DNA from 3 places in the Paenibacillus sp. MZ03-122A genome. Region 2 is predicted to be linked to each of the others. Evidence: a T-box and tRNA genes for the amino acid it is inferred to sense, from the RefSeq annotation. Region 2 holds a T-box; the other regions hold tRNA genes.

Region 1 (6,784 bases), on a different contig from region 2:
AGGAAAGGTGCGGGAATTTGCGCATGCTTTTGCGCCGTTTGGCAAGGAAGTCAGAAGCATGTACGATTATCCCGACATTCCTGATGTCGTTGAAGATGGCAAAACCTTTGCCGAAAATGCACTGAAAAAGGCTAAAGCGGTTGGAGATGTGCTCGGTTTGCCCGTACTGGCCGATGATTCCGGCCTCTGCGTGGACTTGCTGGACGGTGCACCGGGGGTATACTCTGCCCGTTATGCTGGAGAAGGTGCCAGCGATCACGAAAACAATATTAAGCTGCTCGACGTTCTAGAATCGAAGCAGCTGGGTGATGATACGGGACAGCCTTTGCTAAGCCCGGCTCAATTCGTCTGTACCTTGATTCTATATAATCCGCAGACTGGCGAGACGTTGGAATCGACAGGCTCTGTGGAGGGCTGGATTACTACTGAAACCGCCGGCAGCGGCGGGTTTGGGTATGATCCGCTGTTTTATTTGCCAGAGTTTGAAAAGACAATGGCCGAGCTGACGTTGGAACAAAAGCAGGCTATCAGTCACCGAGGGATAGCTCTGCGTGATTTGGCAACAAAGTTGGGTAATCCACAGGCATAGCATTGGTAACAGGGGCGAAATCATCCCCCATTCACATAACGAAAAAAGGCTATCCGTCAGTCATAAGCTGCGGATAGCCTTTTTGGTACTTTCTGTTCCCCATATAGTACACAGCGAAAAATTGCGCTGCCGCTTAGAAGCTCTATTGCTTCAGCATTCAGCGTAGCTTATCGAATAGCAACCTTGTAAGTGCGCAACCAGTTATCCACTTGAGCCAAGTAGGCGAACAACTGGGGACCCGACATCAGCTGACCAAACCAAGGCAGATTGGTGGATGCCTCCGGTGAGGCGGCAATATCACGTACCTTTTGCGCATCGATCAGCTTGAGCAGTGGGGAAGAGGAATCATCCAGTAGCTGCAGCGCCTGCTTTTTCACAGCCTCAAGATAGGAAGGGTTATGCGTTTTGGGATATGGGCTTTTTTTGCGATACAGCACATCATCCGGCAGTACGCCCTCCAGCGCCTTGCGCAAAATACCTTTTTCACGTCCGCCTGTCATCTTGATACTCCACGGAATGTTCCATACATATTGTACCAATCGATGATCGCAATACGGCACCCGCACCTCCAGTCCGGCTCCCATACTCATCCGATCCTTGCGATCCAGTAGAGTAGGCATAAAGCGGGTGATGTTCAAATAGGACATGACGCGCATTTGCGCAGCTTTTCCTGTTTCCCCCGGTAGCTTCGGCACTTCTCCTACCGCTTCTGAGTAGCGATCGTTCAAATACTCCAGCGGCTTGATCCAGTCCCGTACCTCAGGAGACAACAGACTGGCTCTCATATCGGGTGCAACTGCCCACGGGAATGTACCCGAATTCAGCATATCCTCCCGGTGGAACCAAGGATATCCGCCAAAAACTTCATCCGCAGCCTCGCCGGAAATAGCGACCGTAGCTCCTTTTTTAATCTCCCGGCAAAAGAGATAAAGCGACGAATCCACGTCCGCCATTCCGGGTAAATCACGCGTTAGTGTGGAGTTGTTCAGAGCTGCTACGACTTCTGGCGTATCGAATTCAATCCAGTGATGATTTGTCCCTAATTCATCCACCATCCGCTGAATCCAGGGGGCATCGGCTCCGGGTTGAAACGCATGGGCTTTAAAATGCTTGTCGTTATCCACATAATCGACCGAATACGTATGAACTTGTCCCTGCCCGGTACGTTTGTAATAATCGACAGCTAATGCGGATAGAGCGCTTGAATCCAGCCCGCCAGACAATAAGGTGCAGACTGGAACATCCGAAATGAGCTGCCGCTCCACCGTATCCAGCAACAGTTCTCGTACCTTAAGTGCCGTTTCTTCGGTGTTATCCTCATGCGCAATGCTTTCCAGTGTCCAGTAGGCTTGAATGCGCACGCCGTCGCGGCTGTAGGTTAGCGTATGCCCGGGGCGTAGCTCCTTCATGGACGAATAGACGCCGTGTCCGGGGGTACGTGCAGGCCCGACGATAAAAATTTCGGCTAATCCCTCGGCGTCCACTGCTGCCTCTACCGCTGGATGCTGGAGCAGTGCTTTGGGTTCTGAGCCAAATACGAATACTTCTTCGGTCTGGCTATAAAATAACGGCTTCACGCCCAGCCGATCCCGTGCCAGAAATACCTGCTCCCGCTCGCTATCCCAGACCGCAAACGCAAAAATGCCGTTTAACCGATCCACACATTCAGGGCCCCATTCGATATAGGATTCGAGCAGCACCTCCGTGTCGCATTGTGTACGGAAAAAATGCCCGCGCTGTTGCAGCTCTTTTTTCAGCTCAGGCGCGTTATATATTTCCCCGTTATATACAATTGTATAAGTGATATCCTCTAGCTGCCGGATCATGGGCTGAGCGCCATTTTCCGGGTCCATAACGCTCAATCTTCGGTGTCCGAAGGCACACGGGTTGGATATCCAGGTACCCGCAGCATCCGGTCCGCGATCAGAGAGCGTCTGTGTCATATTCAGCAGCAGCTCAGATTGATGCATTAAGTCTCCGTTCCACTGTATGAAACCTGTAATTCCGCACATGTCTGTTCATCCTCTCTTTGTCGTGTTCATCCAGTGTTGGAATGAATCAAAAACTAAATCCCCAGTTCATCAGTATATATGCCGAAATGAAGCATAAAATGTCTGTCCGTTCCGAAAACTACAGATGGGGCAACCCGTCTACTCGCAAGGAAGGAGGGAGACCATGTACTACATCAAGGATGCCAAAATACGCCGGTTCACTGAACTTGACGGAGTGCGCTGTGCTGAGGTAGAGGTGCGGCCCGGTGCTGCAGATGACCCGGAACTGCTGGTCTATATTACGGCCAAGGATCAGACGGATGGTCAGCATGACTATGACATGGTACGGATCATCCGCAATGACGCCGATCTGGAGCTGGATTGGTACGACAATAATCTGCATTCGGCATTTGAGGAAGTGACAGACAAGGCTTTTACCGACTCTACACACATTACTGCTGGTGAGGAGCGAGAGAAGTTTAAAAAAGAATTGCTCTCCTATGGGCAGCTCAGCACAGAGTTCGCCAAGGAGTTCGGGGCATGAGGATATGGTGTGCTATGCCTCGGCTTTTGTTGATTTGGGCCCCGGCGCCATCGCCGGATCAGCGTGAAAGGAGGGGAAAATCATAGACGGCAAAGCGAATTATAAGAAAAACAGAGGCAGCAGTTATATTCATAACAATGAGTTCGCGGAAGAAGTGCTGGAGAAAAACGTAAGACATGAAGTACGAAGAAGTCCTAAACGCTTTGGTAATAAATAAGCAGCCATTGAACCATATAGCAACAGCAACTCATCAAAAATGACCCTAAAGAAGCCTCCGTATCCCGCCAAATTAGCGGTATGTAGGAGGCTTCTTTTTGAACTAAGCCGCTTCACGCAGCGTCATAATCCCTTTGTAGATGTTATAAACAAAAACCCCGAGATAGATCACTACGAATAGCAGTACAAAACCGATCACTGAACCTGCATGATTCGCCGTAATAATAAAATACACGAGCGGAATTGCCGCAATAATGGGGAAAATATGCGATAAAATAGCTTTTTTTGCATGTCCCTGAACATATTCGTCCCGTACTGCAATCCACACAATGACAGGCACTAGAAAAGGTGCGAAGAAAATGCTGAAATAACAAAGTGACGACAAAAGACCTCTCACAGATTAACCCCTCCTTTATGCATGGTTCTTTGTACATAATACCCCGTTAGCGTCCAAATGATTCCTTTTGCAGCCAGCTTCCCAATATCATAAAAAAATGCTTTTGACAGTTGCCCGAAATGTGATATAATAATCAATGCGCTGAATACATAAGGTTTTATTGATCAGCATCTTGTCCCAGTAGCTCAGCTGGATAGAGCAACGGCCTTCTAAGCCGTCGGTCGGGGGTTCGAATCCCTCCTGGGACGTAATTAAATCAGTCACAAACCGTTGATATAAATGGATTTGTGAGAAATTAGGGCTTCGGTCAGGGCTTCGGTCACTGATGCAGAATCCCTTTTTTTTATATTACGGATTGTCAAGCTAAGTGGGACAGATTCTCTGAAAAGGAGGGTCTGTCAAAAATTTTGTGAAAACTCTTTTAGGCACAGATTCCCCCGAGGGGGAAGTAGCGATTTTTCGCAAGTGTTGACCGACCCGATCGAGAAAAAAGACCGACATCTGGAGCAACATTTGGCCTCAGTTTTGGACACGACCTGTCCATTTTCGAGTGACGTCGATGGTAGCCAGATAGAGCATCTTAAGTAAGGCTTCATCGGTAGGAAGGATGCTTCTTCCTTTCGTCACCTTAAGAAGTTGGCGATGGTAACTTTCAATCCTATTGGTGGTGTAGATGAGTCTGCGAATCTCTAGCGGGTTTTTAAAAAAGGTAGCGAGCTCATCCCAATGGGTTCGCCAAGAACGGATAATAAGGGGATATTTGGCTCCACAGACCTGCTCAAAACGGTCGAGTTCAAGTAAGGCGCCTTCTTCGGTAGCTGCCTTGTAAATGGGCTTTAAGTCGGCAGTTACTTTCTTAATATCCTTGTACGAAACTACCGAGTGGAGCTACGGATTTGGTGAATGACACACTTTTGGATTTCAGTTTGGGGATAGCAGACTGCAATTGCCTGAGAGAACCCGAACAAGTTATCCACGCAGATAATGAGAATGTCTTGAACTCCACGATTCTTGAGTTCATTCAGCACACTCAGCCAGAACTGAGGACTCATTCTCACCAATTCACATGCCTAGCACATCCTTGTTTCCGTCCAAATCGATGCCAATGACCATGTAGGCGGCCTTGTTGATCATGGCCCCGTCTTGTTTGACCTTGAAGTGGGTGGCATCCAGATAGACGACTGCATAAACACCTTGAAGAGGCCGATTCTGCCATTCTTTAATGAAAGCGACAATCTTATTTGTAACATTGGAAATAAGCGTAGGAGACACTTCAATACCATACATCTGTCCTAAATGATCCTGAATTTCTTTGGTACTGATGCCTTTGGCATACAGAGCAATGATTTGCTCTTCGATGCCAGTTACGTTCGATATCTTGTGTAGTGATTAAGTTTGTTCACCTTAATAAATTTCCGAAGTTGCTCCTTTGACCAAAGTCCTATGTGTTTCTCTAACCTTCCCTTACTTCCATTTTAATGGGTTTGAGAGTTTTCACAATATATTTTACAGACTCGCTCTGAACACATACCACGACTAAAATTTCGAAACGATAAGCTTTATTGAAATGTTTGTTCTCCTAGTCCAATAATTCCTATTATAGTACAATTAGATCAAATACTTAGAAAAGTGGTGGATGATGATAATGAGTAACTTTTCTTTTTTTAAAGGAGAATGGGAAGTATTAGCGAAGCTTGGAGAAAGTGCCGAGCATAATTTATATAATGATCCGCATACTTCCATTATGAAATTACGTTTATTAGGTGAATCAATTGCAAAAGCTGTTTTAGCATCTGATAACATTCGTGAAGCGTATGATACAAGGCAAGTAGACCGTTTAAATACAATGAAAAAAGAAGGATTAGCAGAGCCAGAAATGTTAGATATATTCCACACGTTACGCAGAAAAGGGAATACCGCTTCTCATGAAGCATCCTATGGTACGACAGAAGAAGCAAAACAGTTACTAGCATTAGCGTATCAAATCTCGATTTGGTTTATGGAAGTATATATTGATTGGGAGTTTGTCGCACCTACATATAGAGAGCCAGAGAGAGAAGAGAGTTCTAAGGAGCTTCAATTGAAGGTGCAAGCTTTAGAAGAAGAAATTGCTAAAAAGGAAAAAGAACTTCTAACGCAGCTTGATACAATTACAAAGGATGAAATTACAAAAGATGTACGTGTAAGACGTAAAGAAAAATCAAAGCTACATATTCAAAAGCATCGTTTATCAGAAGCTCAAACACGTATTTTAATTGATGATAAATTACGTGCAGCTGGCTGGCTTGTTGATACAGAAAAATATAATCAAAAGAAACATAAAACGATGCCCGAAAAAAATAAAAATATGGCGATAGCAGAATGGAAAGTTGGTTCGAAATATGCGGATTATGCTTTATTCATTGGGCTGCAATTGGTCGGTATTGTCGAAGCAAAAGCAAAGCATCGTGATATTCCATCAGCACTTGAAAGCCAAGCAAAAGTATATGCACGTGAAGTACAAGCAATAGAAGGTATTGAATTATTGCCACAAAATGGAGAATATAAAGTGCCGTTTATTTTTGCTTCTAATGGTAGACCGTATTTAAGACAGCTTGAAGATCAATCGGGTATTTGGTTTTGGGATGCACGTAATCAAACGAAGCGATCTCATGCTTTAGAAGGTTGGCACTCACCATCAGATTTAAAGATGCTATTAGACGTGGATGATAGACAAGCAAATGAAAGCTTAAAAAACGAGGATGTTACGAAGTTTGGTTTACGTGACTACCAACAAAAAGCGGTATTAGCAGCAGAAGAAGCATTAATGCAAGGAGCTAGAAAAATGCTTGTTGCAATGGCAACAGGTACAGGGAAAACACGTACAGCAATCGCTCTTATGTATCGTTTAATTAAAGCGAAGAAATGTCGTCGAATATTATTTTTAGTCGATCGTAATTCACTAGGTCAACAAACGGCAGATGCTTTAAAAGATTCTAAGATGGAAAATGGTTTACCGTTTTCATCGATTTATGATGTGAAATCACTTGAAGATATGACACCAGATG
Region 2 (6,784 bases):
TTTGCTATTACCGTATACAAGGACGCTGTGGCGAGCTTTAATCAAGCTGGACATGATTGGGCTTTGGGTCATTTTGAAGGAAGTCTTGGAGCCGCGGTAAGGTCGGCTGAGGACACGGTTTTACGTCAGAAGAAGTAAAATAACTTAACGATTGTGCACCAATGTCCGATAACAAAATGGAGCCGGATATTGCTGAATCTGGGTAGATGAGGCGGTACGCTGCCACAAACCTGGGGACAGTCAGAGAGGATGATTACGATGCAGTCAACGAGCCTCGCATTACATACAGATAAATATCAGATTAATATGATGTACGCCCATTGGGTGAACGGAAGTCATCAGCGTAAAGCTGTGTTCGAGGCGTATTTCCGTAAACTCCCTTTTGGTAATGGATACGCCGTGTTCGCTGGTCTGGAACGCATTGTGAATTATATTGCAAATTTGCGGTTTACAGAAGAGGACATTCGCTACCTGTCTGAACAGGAGGAGAAATACGATCCCATGTTCATGGAGGCGCTTCGCCAGTTTAAGTTTGGTGGAACGGTCCATTCGATGAAAGAAGGAGCACTTGTTTTTCCAAACGAGCCTTTGGTACGTGTTGAAGGAACGATTATGGAAACGCAGCTTGTCGAGACGGCATTGCTGAATTTTATGAACTATCAGACGCTCATTGCGACAAAGGCATCACGCATCAAGCAGGTGGCAAGTGACGATACACTGCTCGAATTTGGGACACGGCGTGCGCAGGAAGCTGATGCGGCGATTTGGGGAGCACGAGCAGCTTATGTGGCAGGTTTTGACGCGACTTCTAATATGCTGGCAGGCGAGCACTTTGGAATCCCGACGAAGGGGACACATGCCCATTCATGGGTGCAGACCTTTATGACAGAGCAGGAGGCGTTTGACGTGTATGCGAAGGTTTTACCAGACCAGGTTACACTGTTGGTAGACACCTTTGACACGCTGGAAAGCGGTGTTCCTCATGCGATTCGGACAGCAAAAATGCTGGAGAGTCAGGGCAAGCGTATGAATGCAATCCGTCTGGATAGCGGTGACTTGGCTTATCTATCCATTCAGGCGCGGGAAATGCTCGATGCTGAAGGCTTAGATTACGTACAAATTGTAGCTTCCAATGATTTGGACGAAAATACGATTTTTAACCTGAAAGCCCAAGGGGCACGTATTGATGTATGGGGTGTAGGAACACAGCTTATTACGGCTTCAGATCAACCATCGCTCGGCGGGGTGTACAAGCTGGTTGAGCGTGAAGTGGATGGCGAAATGTTGCCGACGATTAAGATCTCGGGTAACCCAGAAAAAGTATCCACACCAGGCAAGAAGGATGTATATCGCATTGTGGATAAGAAGAAAGGGAGAGCTGTAGCCGATTATATTTCTTTCCCGGATGAAGAGCGTCCGCGTAATGGTAAGCGCCTGAAGCTGTTTAACCCTTTGCATCCGTATATGAAGAAGTATGTAGAAAATTATGAAGCCGTGCCAATGCTTGAGCCTATTTTTATAAATGGACAGAAGGTATATGAGCTTCCTGAGCTGGATGAAATTCGTGCCTACCATACTTCACAGTTGAAACTGTTTTGGCCAGAATATTTGCGGAAGCTGAACCCTGAAATTTATCGTGTAAATCTGAGCGAGAAGGTATGGGAGCTGAAGCAAAAGCTGATCGACAGCTATATGCAGCCCGAAGTTGAAGAAAAAGAATAGTTGGAAGAGGCACCTCATGAATGTATGGGGTGCCTTTTTGTGTCGCGGCATGTAGGAAATAGGAGCTTATTTATAAATTTCTCTCATCACATGTCGTAGCTCAGGGACAATAATGCGTTCCATTGCCAAACGAACGGCTCCGCGTGAGCCAGGCATAGAAAATACAGCTGTCCGACCCACAGTACCAGCTACAGCCCGGCTTAATATAGCTGCTGAACCAATGTCCTCAGCAAAGCTTAAATAACGGAAGATTTCCCCAAAGCCAGGTAGTTCCTTATCCAGTAGAGAGGAGACGGCTTCATATGTAGTATCACGTGGAGAAATACCGGTACCGCCTGTCAAAAGTACAGCCTCGATGTCATTCTGTGCCGCTGCTTCAGATACTAACTGCTGAATACCTTCGTAGTCATCCTTGACGATGACATATCGAACAACCTTATATCCATTGGTTTCTAGTAGATCCATGAGCAATTGTCCCCCGGTATCTGTTTCCACGGTACGTGTGTCCGAGACAGTCACGACCATGCAATTAACCTGTTGCGGGGATTCCTGTCGATGCTCCTCTACGGAAGACATATTCATTAAAATGTTCACTCCTTGATCGATGGTTAGACATATACTTTTTACAATAGAGCAATGACTGAGTGTATGCAAGTCAGAAACAAGGGCTAAAAATCCATGTGATTAATATCCTTGCACTTACATACTGGAATATAGTACACTTCCTTACATAAGTCGGGATTGTTTTGTTTTTATTTTATTGTAAGCGCGCACATCAAATGATTAAACTCAAGGATCAGCGGGTAATAGTACAGCAGGGTCAACAACTGGGAGGTAATGTAATATGAATCATTCATACCAACAATGCGTGGATGCTTGCCTGGAATGTATGAACGCTTGCAATGTATGTTACGTAGCGAGTTTGAAGGAATATGATTTAGCTATGCTGCGTGAATGTATTCGAGTGAGTAGGGAATGTGCAGAAATATGCGGATTTGCTGCTCAAATGCTGCAGCGCGGAACGGATTTTGCCGAGCAAATCTGTGAGCTGTGCGCCAAGGGCTGTGAGGTATGTGCTGCTGAAAGCAGCAAGCATTCCCATGATCATTGCAAACATTGTGCAGAAGCCTGCCGTCGTTGCGTTCAGGCCTGCCGCCAATTGGTGGCAGTGTAATTACATATATGGAACTAGTGCCTGAAGAGGAAAAAAAAGGTTGCTTTCTACTGAATAGGTTTGTATAATGATTGGAATTAACGTCATGGAACGGGAGAGTAGCAGCGGAGCCGTATCATTACAGCGAGCCGGAAGAGGTGGAAGCCGGTATGAGGTCCGATGTGAAGCGCACCCGGGAGACGGTTGATCCAACGAGCAGAATTTCTAGTAGATCAGCCCGGCAGACACCGTTATTAGTCATTGGAGTGAAATCGCGATTTGTGTAAGTTAGCTTTAGCTGCACAACCGATTTACGAAGAGTGGTACCGCGGGGATATTGAAGTTCTCGTCTCTTGAATTATTTCAAGAGGCGGGGGCTTTTTTTGTTAGATTCTATAAAAAGAAGGAGAGAGATCATGTTAGTGAGGATTGCTGCTCAAGCGATATTGGCCCATACGGGCTTGGAGGAGAAAGAAGTTTTATCATTATTTGAGGTGCCACCGCAGCCTGAATGGGGAGATGTGGCGTTTCCCTGTTTTGTGCTGGCTAAAAAGTTTCAAAAGTCTCCGCAGCACATTGCAATGGAATTAGCGGAGCTAGTGAGCCATGAAGAAGGTTTCACTGCTTCAGCATCGGGTGCCTACGTAAATATAACATTGGATCGATCGGTTCATATTCCGCTTATGCTTGCTGAATTGAGCAAGGCTGATTTCCTCAGGCCCAATATCGGACACGGACAGCGGGTGGTCATTGATATGTCCTCGCCCAATATTGCCAAACCGTTTGGTATTGGTCATCTTCGCTCTACTGTTATTGGTGCTGCCTTGTATCGCATACTTGGTGAAACCGGATATGTCCCAATTAGTGTGAATCATCTTGGGGATTGGGGAACACAGTTTGGCAAGCAAATTGCGGCCTATAAAAGATGGGGAAATGAGGAACAGCTACAACATGATCCGATTGGTGAATCACTGAAACTGTATGTGCGTTTTCATCAGGAGGCCGAGCATGATCCGGCTTTGGAAGATGAAGGCCGCGAGTGGTTCCGACGTTTGGAGCAGGGAGACGCAGAGGCTCAACAACTATGGAAATTTTTTGTTGAAGTCAGTCTGGGTGAATTTGATCGTATGTACCAGCGCCTGAACATTACATTTGACCATGTGCTGGGAGAAAGTTTTTACAATGATAAGATGCAGGCAGTTGTTGCTCAATTAAGAGCAAAGGGATTGCTGGAGGAAAGTGATGGCGCGCTTGTAGTTCGTCTGGAAGACGAGGAACTGCCGCCATGTCTTATTCTAAAAAAGGATGGGACTACCATTTATCCGACACGTGATCTGGCAACAGCGATTTATCGTCATGAAGTGATGAAGGCTGATCGGCTTCTATACGTCGTTGGTGGGGAACAGAAGCTGCATTTCCAGCAGGTGTTTGCGGTGCTGAAACATGCAGGAGAGGCATGGGCGGAGCAGTGTGAGCATGTGCCGTTTGGATTAATGCGGTTTGCGGGTAAGAAAATGTCTACAAGACGTGGAAAAGTTGTCAAACTGGAGGAGGTGCTGGATGAAGCTATAGCGCGTGCTCAAGCCATCATTACTCAGAAGAATCCCGATTTGCAGGAACGACAGGCAGTAGCAGAGGACGTTGGTATTGGGGCGATTATTTTTGGTGACTTAAAAAACAACCGGCTGAATGAAGTGGATTTTTCGTTGGAGGAAGCGCTGACCTTTGAAGGTGAGACCGGGCCTTATGTGCAGTATACTCATGCGCGCATACGCAGCCTTCTGGAGAAAGCTCATGCTCGCGCCGATGTTGATGTTACTACTAATTCTAGCGACAACGCCCTTGTCCAAGATAGCCATTCTCGTGATTTGAATGACATATCGGATGAAATGTTAGGTGACGCAGGTTGGGCGCTGCTTAAGCAGTTGGATCGTTATCACGGACAACTGATACGTGCGGCTCGCCAACTGGAGCCTTCGGTTATTGCGAGATTTGCACTGGATACGGCCCAGGCGTTCAACCGTTTTTACGCCAAGGAAAGGATTGTCGATGGTGGACGCTGGCGTATTCAATTGGCGGAACAAACTGCGGATATTCTGGCATGCGCGCTGCAACTTCTTGGTCTGAAAGCACCGAATCGGATGTAAGCAAAGAGAACAAAGGGGAGCGAGGTTTGCCGGCGGGATACTGCTACCCAGATCCGGTTCTTCCAAGGGGATACTGTAAAAGGTAATCTGTTACAGGCACTTTTGGGTATGTGTAAAGATTGTGAGCAGAAAAGAGTTAGACGGGTTACACTAATCGCAGGTATTCCACTGTTTTGCAACCAATTTGTGCATATTTGAAACATTTGATGCTTTTATTGCGTCGGTAAGTATAGAAGCAAAGTAAACATGGAGGTGTATCTCATGAAAAAAAATAAAAGCGTGGCAGTTGCCCTGCTTGTCGTCTGCTCATTGGCTGTGGCTACGTCGGCTTCTGCTTTTCGTGATATAAAGGGAGCTGAACAGGAGAAGATCGTAAAGTCACTTCAGGATAAAGGAATTATCCAAGGAATAACCAAGGATAAATTTGCACCGGATCAAACGCTCACCTATGCACAAGGAGTACATTTGGTTGTTCGTGCGATGGATCTTCAGGTAATGCCTGATTTCACAACGGGTTCCTTTGCAAACATTCCGGCTTCCGCATGGTATGCTCAGTCCTATCGGATTGCGGCCCAACACCAAATTCCTTTGTCACCAGATATTGATCCAAGCACCCGTATGACAAGAGAACAATTTGCGAATATTCTGTATAAAGCAGTGAGTGCAACGGGTGAATATCCAACTGTCCGTATGTTAGTTAATGTAGCGGATGGCAAAAAATTAGATCAGGAATCAAACGCAGCAGTTCAATTCCTGCTGTTGACCAAAATTGCAAAATTGGACGAACAGAGCAACTTTAACCCGGATCGTAAAGTAACGCGGATGGAGGCAGCAGAAATGGTCTATAACGCATCCGAATTTGTACAAAGTCATAAAACGGTTGAAGCTACTCCTGAAAATCCGGCTGAGCCTGTAGATCCGGTTCAACAAAATAATATTAGTATGAGCATAGAGAAGACAAATGACCAGCAGAACAAAGTGACAATCACCCGTCTGCAGGCACCTAATCCAGGTTACGGCATTGAAGTGGATCACATCGACTACGTAGATGATACGAATGCAGTAATTTACTACAAGCTGACTAGTCCAAAGCCAGGGGAAATGAATATTCAGGTCATTACGGATACCCACACAAGTACGTTGGTAGACAGCAAGTATAAGGTTACGCTCAAAGCAGTAGATGGAACAGTGTTTCCACCCACAGGAACAGGCACGTCTGTAGCTAAATAAAATTACAAACCATATGTCCTATATAAAAATAAACCAGCGAGCCTCCAATGTGTAGGAGAGGCTCGCTGGTTTTTTCATGCCAAATGTTCATCGTTAGCCCTAAGCAATTGGGCTATTCAAGCTTTAAATGCTGACTTTGCCAGTAAGCAAGTCATCTTGCGCAGGAGGCGTAGCAGAGATTGGATCTGATTCTGTTGCAACTGTTCCCGACTGGAGCTGATACATTTGGAAGTAACGCCCGCCTTGGGCCATAAGTTCATCATGGCTACCCCGTTCAACAATTTCACCCCGATGCAGCACCAAAATTTGGTCCGCACTGCGAATGGTGGACAAACGGTGAGCAATGATAAAGGTCGTACGTCCCTTCTTGAGCACCTCAAGAGCGGATTGGATGAGCGCTTCCGTTTCGGTGTCAATATTGGCAGTAGCTTCATCCAGAATTAAAATTGCGGGATCAAAGGCTAGTGCACGAGCGAAGGAAATAAGCTGGCGTTGCCCGGCTGATAAGGTGCTGCCTTTTTCAATAACAGGC
Region 3 (6,784 bases), on a different contig from region 2:
TTTCAAATACGCCCATTGGTCCGTTCCATACAACCAGTTTGGAGTTTTTGATCACATCTGCATAGATTTTACGTGTTTTCGGTCCAATGTCCACGCCTTCCCAATCTGCAGGAATGCCGTCGATATCCACAATGTCCGTGTTCGCCGTAGCGCTGAAATCGTCAGATACTACAATATCAACCGGAAGATAGAAGTTTTTGCCGAGCTTCTTCGCTTTTTCAATAAATCCAAGAGCTACGTCCAGTTTGGATTCATCCAGCAAAGATTGACCCACTTCATGACCTTGAGCTTTGAAGAATGTATAAGTCAAACCGCCACCAATGATTACGTTATCTGCAATGTTCAGCAAGTTGTCGATCACGTCGATTTTGTCTTTTACTTTGGAACCGCCAATAATGGCTGTAAAAGGACGGTCTGGATTCGACAGAGCCTTACCAATAACAGACAATTCTCTTTCCATCAGCAAGCCAGAAACAGCCGGAAGAATATGAGCGATACCTTCAGTGGAAGCATGAGCACGGTGTGCTGCACCAAATGCGTCATTCACGAAAACGTCGGCCAGTTCAGCAAATTGCTTCGCCAATTCAGGATCATTCTTTTCTTCTCCTGCATAAAAACGTACATTTTCAAGCAACAGCACGTCGCCGTTTTGCAGTTCAGCCACTTTCGCTTTAACAGCTTCGCCTACCGATTCGTCCACTTTAACTACTGGCTTTTTCAGCAGCTCAGACAAACGTACGCCAACAGGAGTCAGACGCATGGATTCAACAACCTGACCTTTTGGACGTCCAAAGTGACTCGCCAAAATAACTTTTGCACCTTTTTCAATCAAGTAGTTAATGGTTGGCAAGGTTTCACGAATACGCTTGTCATCCGTAATTTTACCGTCCTCAACCGGAACGTTAAAATCTACACGAACAAACACCCGTTTTCCATTCAGTTCTATATCACGTACGCTCTTTTTGTTCATCTCCATATTCCTCCGCACCCTTATAATTTTACGAAACAGGAATTTAAGGCACATTTGATATATAAAGAGCGGAAACAATAACCTGTTTCCGCTCTATGTTATTGCTCAATAAGACTGTTCTTATTTAGCCAGTTTTGCGAAGTATTCCAACGTGCGGATCAATTGTGCAGTGTAGGACATTTCGTTGTCATACCAAGCTACAGTTTTCACCAGTTGTTTGTCGCCAACAGTCAGAACTTTAGTTTGAGTTGCATCAAACAAAGAACCGTAAGTGATACCTTTGATGTCGGAAGAAACGATTTGATCTTCAGTGTATCCAAAAGTATCAGCATCAGAAGCTTCTTTCATTGCTGCGTTGATTTCTTCAGCAGTTACGTTTTTCTCCAGAACTGTTACCAACTCAGTCAGGGAACCAGTTGCTACTGGAACACGTTGAGCCGCGCCATCCAGTTTACCTTTCAGTTCAGGAATTACCAGACCGATGGCTTTTGCAGCACCAGTTGTGTTAGGAATGATGTTTTCAGCTGCTGCGCGAGCACGACGGAAGTCACCTTTAGCATGTGGAGCATCCAAAGTGTTTTGGTCGCCAGTGTAAGCGTGAATTGTAGTCATCAAACCTTCGATGATACCGAATTTGTCTTGCAGTGTTTTAGCCATAGGAGCCAGGCAGTTTGTTGTGCAAGAAGCACCGGAGATTACAGTTTCAGTACCGTCCAGAATTTCATGGTTTACGTTATAAACGACAGTTTTCATGTCGCCAGTAGCTGGAGCGGAAATAACAACTTTTTTAGCGCCGCCTTTCAAATGTTTCTCAGCAGCTTCTTTAGTTGTGAAGAAACCTGTGCATTCCAGAACGATATCTACACCCAGGTCTCCCCAAGGCAGTTCTTCAGGGTTGCGGTTAGCCAAAACTTTAACTTCTTTACCGTTTACTTTGAAGAAGCCGTCATGTACTTCTACTTCTCCTTGGAAAGTACCTTGTGTTGTATCATATTTCAACAAATGTGCCAACATTTTGGAATCTGTCAAGTCATTGATTGCTACTACTTCAATACCTTCCACGTTTTGAATCCGGCGGAAAGCAAGGCGTCCAATACGTCCGAAACCGTTAATACCAACTTTAACTGTCATGAGTGAGTTCCTCCCAAAGTTCGTTTAGTTTAGTTTTATATATTCAAGACAGACCCGAAAGCCCGTCAAGACAACACCATTCATAAATCCATCTTAACCATTTAAATAATGACTTACAATCTCGGCAGCAGCGCCTTCGTCGGTGACTAGAATGTCTTCTTGTCCGAAACGCAGTACCGCATGAATAGCGGCCGCCTTGCTCTTGCCTCCAGCTACGCCTAAAACCGTATCGGTACGCCTGATGTCCTCTAATCGAAGTCCAAGCGTCAGCATTCTGTGAACAACGACGCCATCTTCGTTAAAGTAATAACCAAACGATTCGGCAACGGCCCCCTCACTGCTGATCTGGGCGAAGGTTTCGGGATCAAGTTTACGTCTATGTGCCATCGCTATGGCGTTGCCTATCCCGTGAATGATGATACGACTCTCGCGAATCAGGTTCAATATATCCTGAATGTTCGTATCTTCAAGCAAGGAGTTGTAAGCATGATTGCTGAGCAAATCCGGTACATGGAGCAGACGGTATTGAGCGCCTACCTTGCGAGCCATTGTGGAAGCAATTGTGTTGGCCTGCATTTCCATGCTTTCTCCCAAACCCCCGCGTGCCGGTACAAACCACCCACCCTTAAGTGGGCCATTAGAAGGTAGTGCCAGTTGTTCCGCCACGTCGGCAATCGTCGTGCCACCTGTTACAGCGACCACATCCTCGTCGTCCATAACACTCAGCAACGCTTTTGCTCCAGCGCGCCCCAGCTCCTGCTTTGTTAACGGAGAAGCATCCGAATCCCCTGGAACGACAACCACCTTCCTCAAACCATAGGCTTGACGAATCTGGTCCTCCAATTGGGACAGGCCGAACAAGTTGTTCGCAATCGGCTCCAGCTGTTCCAGCAGATCCAGTCCTGCTTTGCTCACCTTCATGCCTACACTCTCAATCTCAATTAGCCCTTGAGCTTTAAGAAGATCGGTTTCGGCGCGCAACACGCGCTCAGTCATGTTCAGTGAAGCTGCCAGTGTTCTGCGTCCAACAACATCGGACAGCATAATCTGATGCAGGATCGTGTACCTTTTTTTCAAAACATCCATGAGGTCGGGCAGAAGCTGCTTCTGTATTTCTAATATCTTTCGCATGCTTTCCACTCCCGCACACTTCTAAGTTCTGTCTCTAATGCTCTATCTCTAACTGGTCTTAAAATGTCCCGGGATAACTTTTTAAGTCCCACGTATATCTTAACCAATATTTGCTCCACATGCAAGTCTATCTGAACCTATATTTCTCAACCATTTGCCTGAATATGCGCATTTAATAAAAGCTTGCAATTCACTGCTGTATATCATATAATCATCTTTGTTTCCAATTAGCTGTTTAATTAGTTAGTTGTTTGCATTGATTGAACTATGCGCCCGTGGTCCAACGGATATGACGTAGGCCTCCGGAGCCTGAGATCGAGGTTCGATTCCTCGCGGGCGCGCCATTTTAAATGAACGCATAAATGCTTCTACATAATGTTTTAACCAATAAGAGCGCTGAGGGCTCTTTTTTTTAATCATTAGTTTGACTTTCTTTGACTTTTTGTTTGAAATTGTTTATCATGTGGTTAATACGGTAACAGTTTATAAATAAGGGACGTGTAATCGGCATGTCCACCAAATCCACTAACGATATTTAAGGGAGGTTTTTTGACGTGAGCTATGTTCCTATGGTAGTAGAACAAAGTAACCGCGGCGAACGCGCCTATGACATTTATTCCAGACTGTTGAAGGATCGCATTATTTTGTTAGGCTCGGACGTCAATGACGTTGTAGCCAACTCTATTATTGCGCAAATGCTGTTTTTGGCTGCCGAAGATCCTGAAAAAGATATTCACTTGTATGTTAACAGTCCTGGCGGTTCCATTACAGCTGGCATGGCCATTTTCGATACGATGCAATACATTAAACCTGACGTATCTACGATTTGCGTAGGTATGGCGGCTTCCATGGGCGCGTTCTTGCTAAATGCAGGCGCCAAAGGTAAACGTTTCGCTTTGCCAAACAGTGAAATTATGATTCACCAACCACTGGGTGGTGCACAAGGCCAGGCAACGGATATTGAAATCCGTGCACGCCGCATTCTGAAAATGCGTGACAAATTGAACCGCATTCTCGCAGATCGCACAGGCCAACCACTGGAGCGCATTGAAAAAGACACAGACCGTGACTACTTCATGTCCGCTGATGATGCCAAGGAATACGGTATTATTGATAAAGTGCTAACTAGCTCCTCTCCAGAAGGTGTATAAGAGAAGAAATTCGCCTCTCGATAGCTGGTAAATGAAAAAGCTGCCCCGGATGTTCTTATCCGGTAGGCAGCTTTTTTTGCTTTATTGTTTTTTAGGTTATAGACAATTGGAATTGTTTACTCCTACTATTCATGCTGTCCCGCAAAAGGCTTTCCGCCTTGAGGCAGCAGTTGACCGAACGAGTAGGTAAACTCCGGAATTCCATACGCGTATGGCGCATAATCATACAAATCAAACACAATTGTTACTCCACTGTTTGTTACATAAAAATTCTGATCTGCCGCCAGCTCTTTAAATTTCTCGAATCCTTCGCCAGCCTGAAGCGCATCGATTTTTTTCTTCAAATCAGCATTGAGGAACTTTTTGTAGTTCGGATTTGCCTTCAATACGTCAGACAATTGCAGCAGTTTACCATCAGCGAGCGAGAACGTATATCCTTTACGTACCGTCATGCCATGTGCGCCACCCGTATACGAGTAATCCTGCATAATCACACTCAGAATACCATCTTTGTTATAGGCAATTGCAAAATCATTTCCGAACTCATACGGTCTTTCTGTTGTAGCCTCTCCCTCAGACATCATCTTTTTGCCTGCTGCCAATATACCCTCTGCATGCTTTTTAAGCACATTGTTAATGGCCTGTTGAGCCTCAGGATTCAGTTGGCTGCCGCTGATTTGCGGATACTTAATCTTGTAGGACACCTTCGCATTACTCGAAGCTGGAAGTGTTAGAGACGCAATTGTGATCGGATTTAGCTGGCTTTTACTCAGCGTTACTGTTTTCTGAGCAGCATTCCATTGAGCATCTATGCCTAGATAGTCTTTCAGCAGACTCATAGGAATGTATAGCTTCCCAGCGATCTGTTTGGCATCCATGCTACGTGTATTGATTCCATTGACGTTGACGTAGGCATCCGAGGAAGAAGCCATAATGTAAAGTTTATTGTACCCGCTACCTACGGTATATGTCGTTGTTTTCGCATCATAGCTTACTGGAGTCCCCAGGCTGTCACGCAAAGCGGCCACCGGAATCATTGTACTCCCGTTCACTTGAACACCTTTAGCGGGCAACGTTTTACCATTCCATTGGATGGTGATTCCTGGTTGCTGTGTTGTCGCTTGTTTGGTCGATGCTGCCTGGATATAGGAAACGGGAACAGCTGCGACTCCTGCTAAAATCCCTGCTGCCAGCAGTGCTGAACCCCATTTTTTCGCATGCTTACTCATATTAAGTATTCCTCCTGTTATTGATCTGTATTGTCTATGTGTGATAATTACTTTTCTTATTATATCTATACCCTATTGTATGTAGTTTACAATCTGTACACTCTCCGATTTCAATATGTACACCTAATAACCCTTAGCTATGACAGACTCATTACAAAAAGGTTTCGATATACAAAAAGAGCCAGCAAGCCAGCCTACGCATGATGCAGGCCGCTTGTGGCTTCGTTTGATGATCTGTATTAGTTCATTTCGTACTGAGCCGACACCTGAACTTTCACTGTTACTTGTCCCGATTGGATCTCTGTCCCGCCACCTGCTACGTCCAAGAGCGATTTTGACATGGCATTTTCACGTTGTGTAAAGACTTGTGCTTCTCCGCCATCTACCGTCACACTCACAAGGGCACCTAACCCGCGTTTGGCTGCTTTAGTTACAGCACTGGCTTTAGATTGTGCGCTTCCCAATGCCTTAGTAATGGCTTCCTCTTCATAAGTCGAAGGGTCTTCCACGGAAAAACGTACATTATCCACGTTATTGGCTCCGGACTTGGTCGCCTCATCCAATAACTGACCAATTTTATCCAAATCGCGGTATTTGACGGAAAGTGTATGGTTGGCAGTGTACCCTTTGAGCTTTTGCCCTTCTTTTTCGTTATAGGTGTAGTTAGGCTGTACATAAAACTGGCTGGTCTGAATGTCATCTGCGCTGATGCTCCACTTTTCTTTCAGCAGTTGTGTAACCTTGTTCAATTTTGTAGCATTGGCTTTTTGAGCAGCGGCTGCCGTATTCCCTTCTGATTGTACACCGATAGAGAGATAAGCAATATTAGGCTTCGCCATTACTTCCCCGCTTCCAGTCACATTAATTACACCGTTTACCGTCGAAGCTGTTGACGCAGCATAGGCACGATCTTCCCCTGTCCATAATCCTCCTGCTACTCCCCCTGCCATTAATGCTCCTGCGAGAACTGCCGTGGCTACTGTTTTTGTCCAAAGTCTCATTGAATTCAACCTCTTTCTTGTAAATGTTTGTACCTTCCAGACGGAAATGACGAAAAAAGGTTGCAGCCAAGCATACATATTTCCGAAACAGAGCATGACCACGGAAATTTTAATTATTTATAACTTGAACTTAATACGGTCTCTATATTCAACAAATCCACACATAGAACA

Evidence for each region. A T-box is a leader RNA that pairs with one kind of tRNA and senses whether it is charged. The one in region 2 lies ahead of argS (arginine--tRNA ligase), so its partner is inferred to be a tRNA-Arg.
Region 1: it has a tRNA-Arg gene. The T-box ahead of argS (arginine--tRNA ligase) is inferred to sense a tRNA for this amino acid. The anticodon was not compared.
Region 3: it has a tRNA-Arg gene. The T-box ahead of argS (arginine--tRNA ligase) is inferred to sense a tRNA for this amino acid. The anticodon was not compared.

Annotation. Positions count from the first base shown of each region.
Region 1 covers NZ_JANAVI010000006.1:103,056-109,839, reverse strand. The annotation lists gene NLX74_RS14725 (XTP/dITP diphosphatase) at 1-589, shown strand, start outside; gene asnB (asparagine synthase (glutamine-hydrolyzing)) at 757-2,601, opposite strand; gene NLX74_RS14715 (hypothetical protein) at 2,765-3,124, shown strand; gene NLX74_RS14710 (magnetosome magnetite crystal formation protein family) at 3,444-3,737, opposite strand; tRNA gene NLX74_RS14705 (tRNA-Arg) at 3,912-3,985, shown strand; partial or broken gene NLX74_RS14700 (IS256 family transposase) at 4,197-5,111, opposite strand; gene hsdR (type I restriction-modification system endonuclease) at 5,377-6,784, shown strand, end outside.
Region 2 covers NZ_JANAVI010000001.1:766,724-773,507, forward strand. The annotation lists gene NLX74_RS03740 (cysteine hydrolase family protein) at 1-138, shown strand, start outside; gene NLX74_RS03745 (nicotinate phosphoribosyltransferase) at 259-1,722, shown strand; gene NLX74_RS03750 (MogA/MoaB family molybdenum cofactor biosynthesis protein) at 1,789-2,304, opposite strand; gene NLX74_RS03755 (four-helix bundle copper-binding protein) at 2,567-2,896, shown strand; T-box leader at 2,974-3,232, shown strand; gene argS (arginine--tRNA ligase) at 3,292-5,022, shown strand; gene NLX74_RS03765 (S-layer homology domain-containing protein) at 5,284-6,252, shown strand; gene NLX74_RS03770 (ABC transporter ATP-binding protein) at 6,376-6,784, opposite strand, start outside.
Region 3 covers NZ_JANAVI010000013.1:81,920-88,703, forward strand. The annotation lists gene NLX74_RS21230 (phosphoglycerate kinase) at 1-970, opposite strand, end outside; gene gap (type I glyceraldehyde-3-phosphate dehydrogenase) at 1,091-2,101, opposite strand; gene NLX74_RS21240 (sugar-binding transcriptional regulator) at 2,195-3,232, opposite strand; tRNA gene NLX74_RS21245 (tRNA-Arg) at 3,502-3,576, shown strand; gene clpP (ATP-dependent Clp endopeptidase proteolytic subunit ClpP) at 3,787-4,383, shown strand; gene NLX74_RS21255 (PdaC/SigV domain-containing protein) at 4,509-5,612, opposite strand; gene NLX74_RS21260 (SIMPL domain-containing protein) at 5,852-6,613, opposite strand.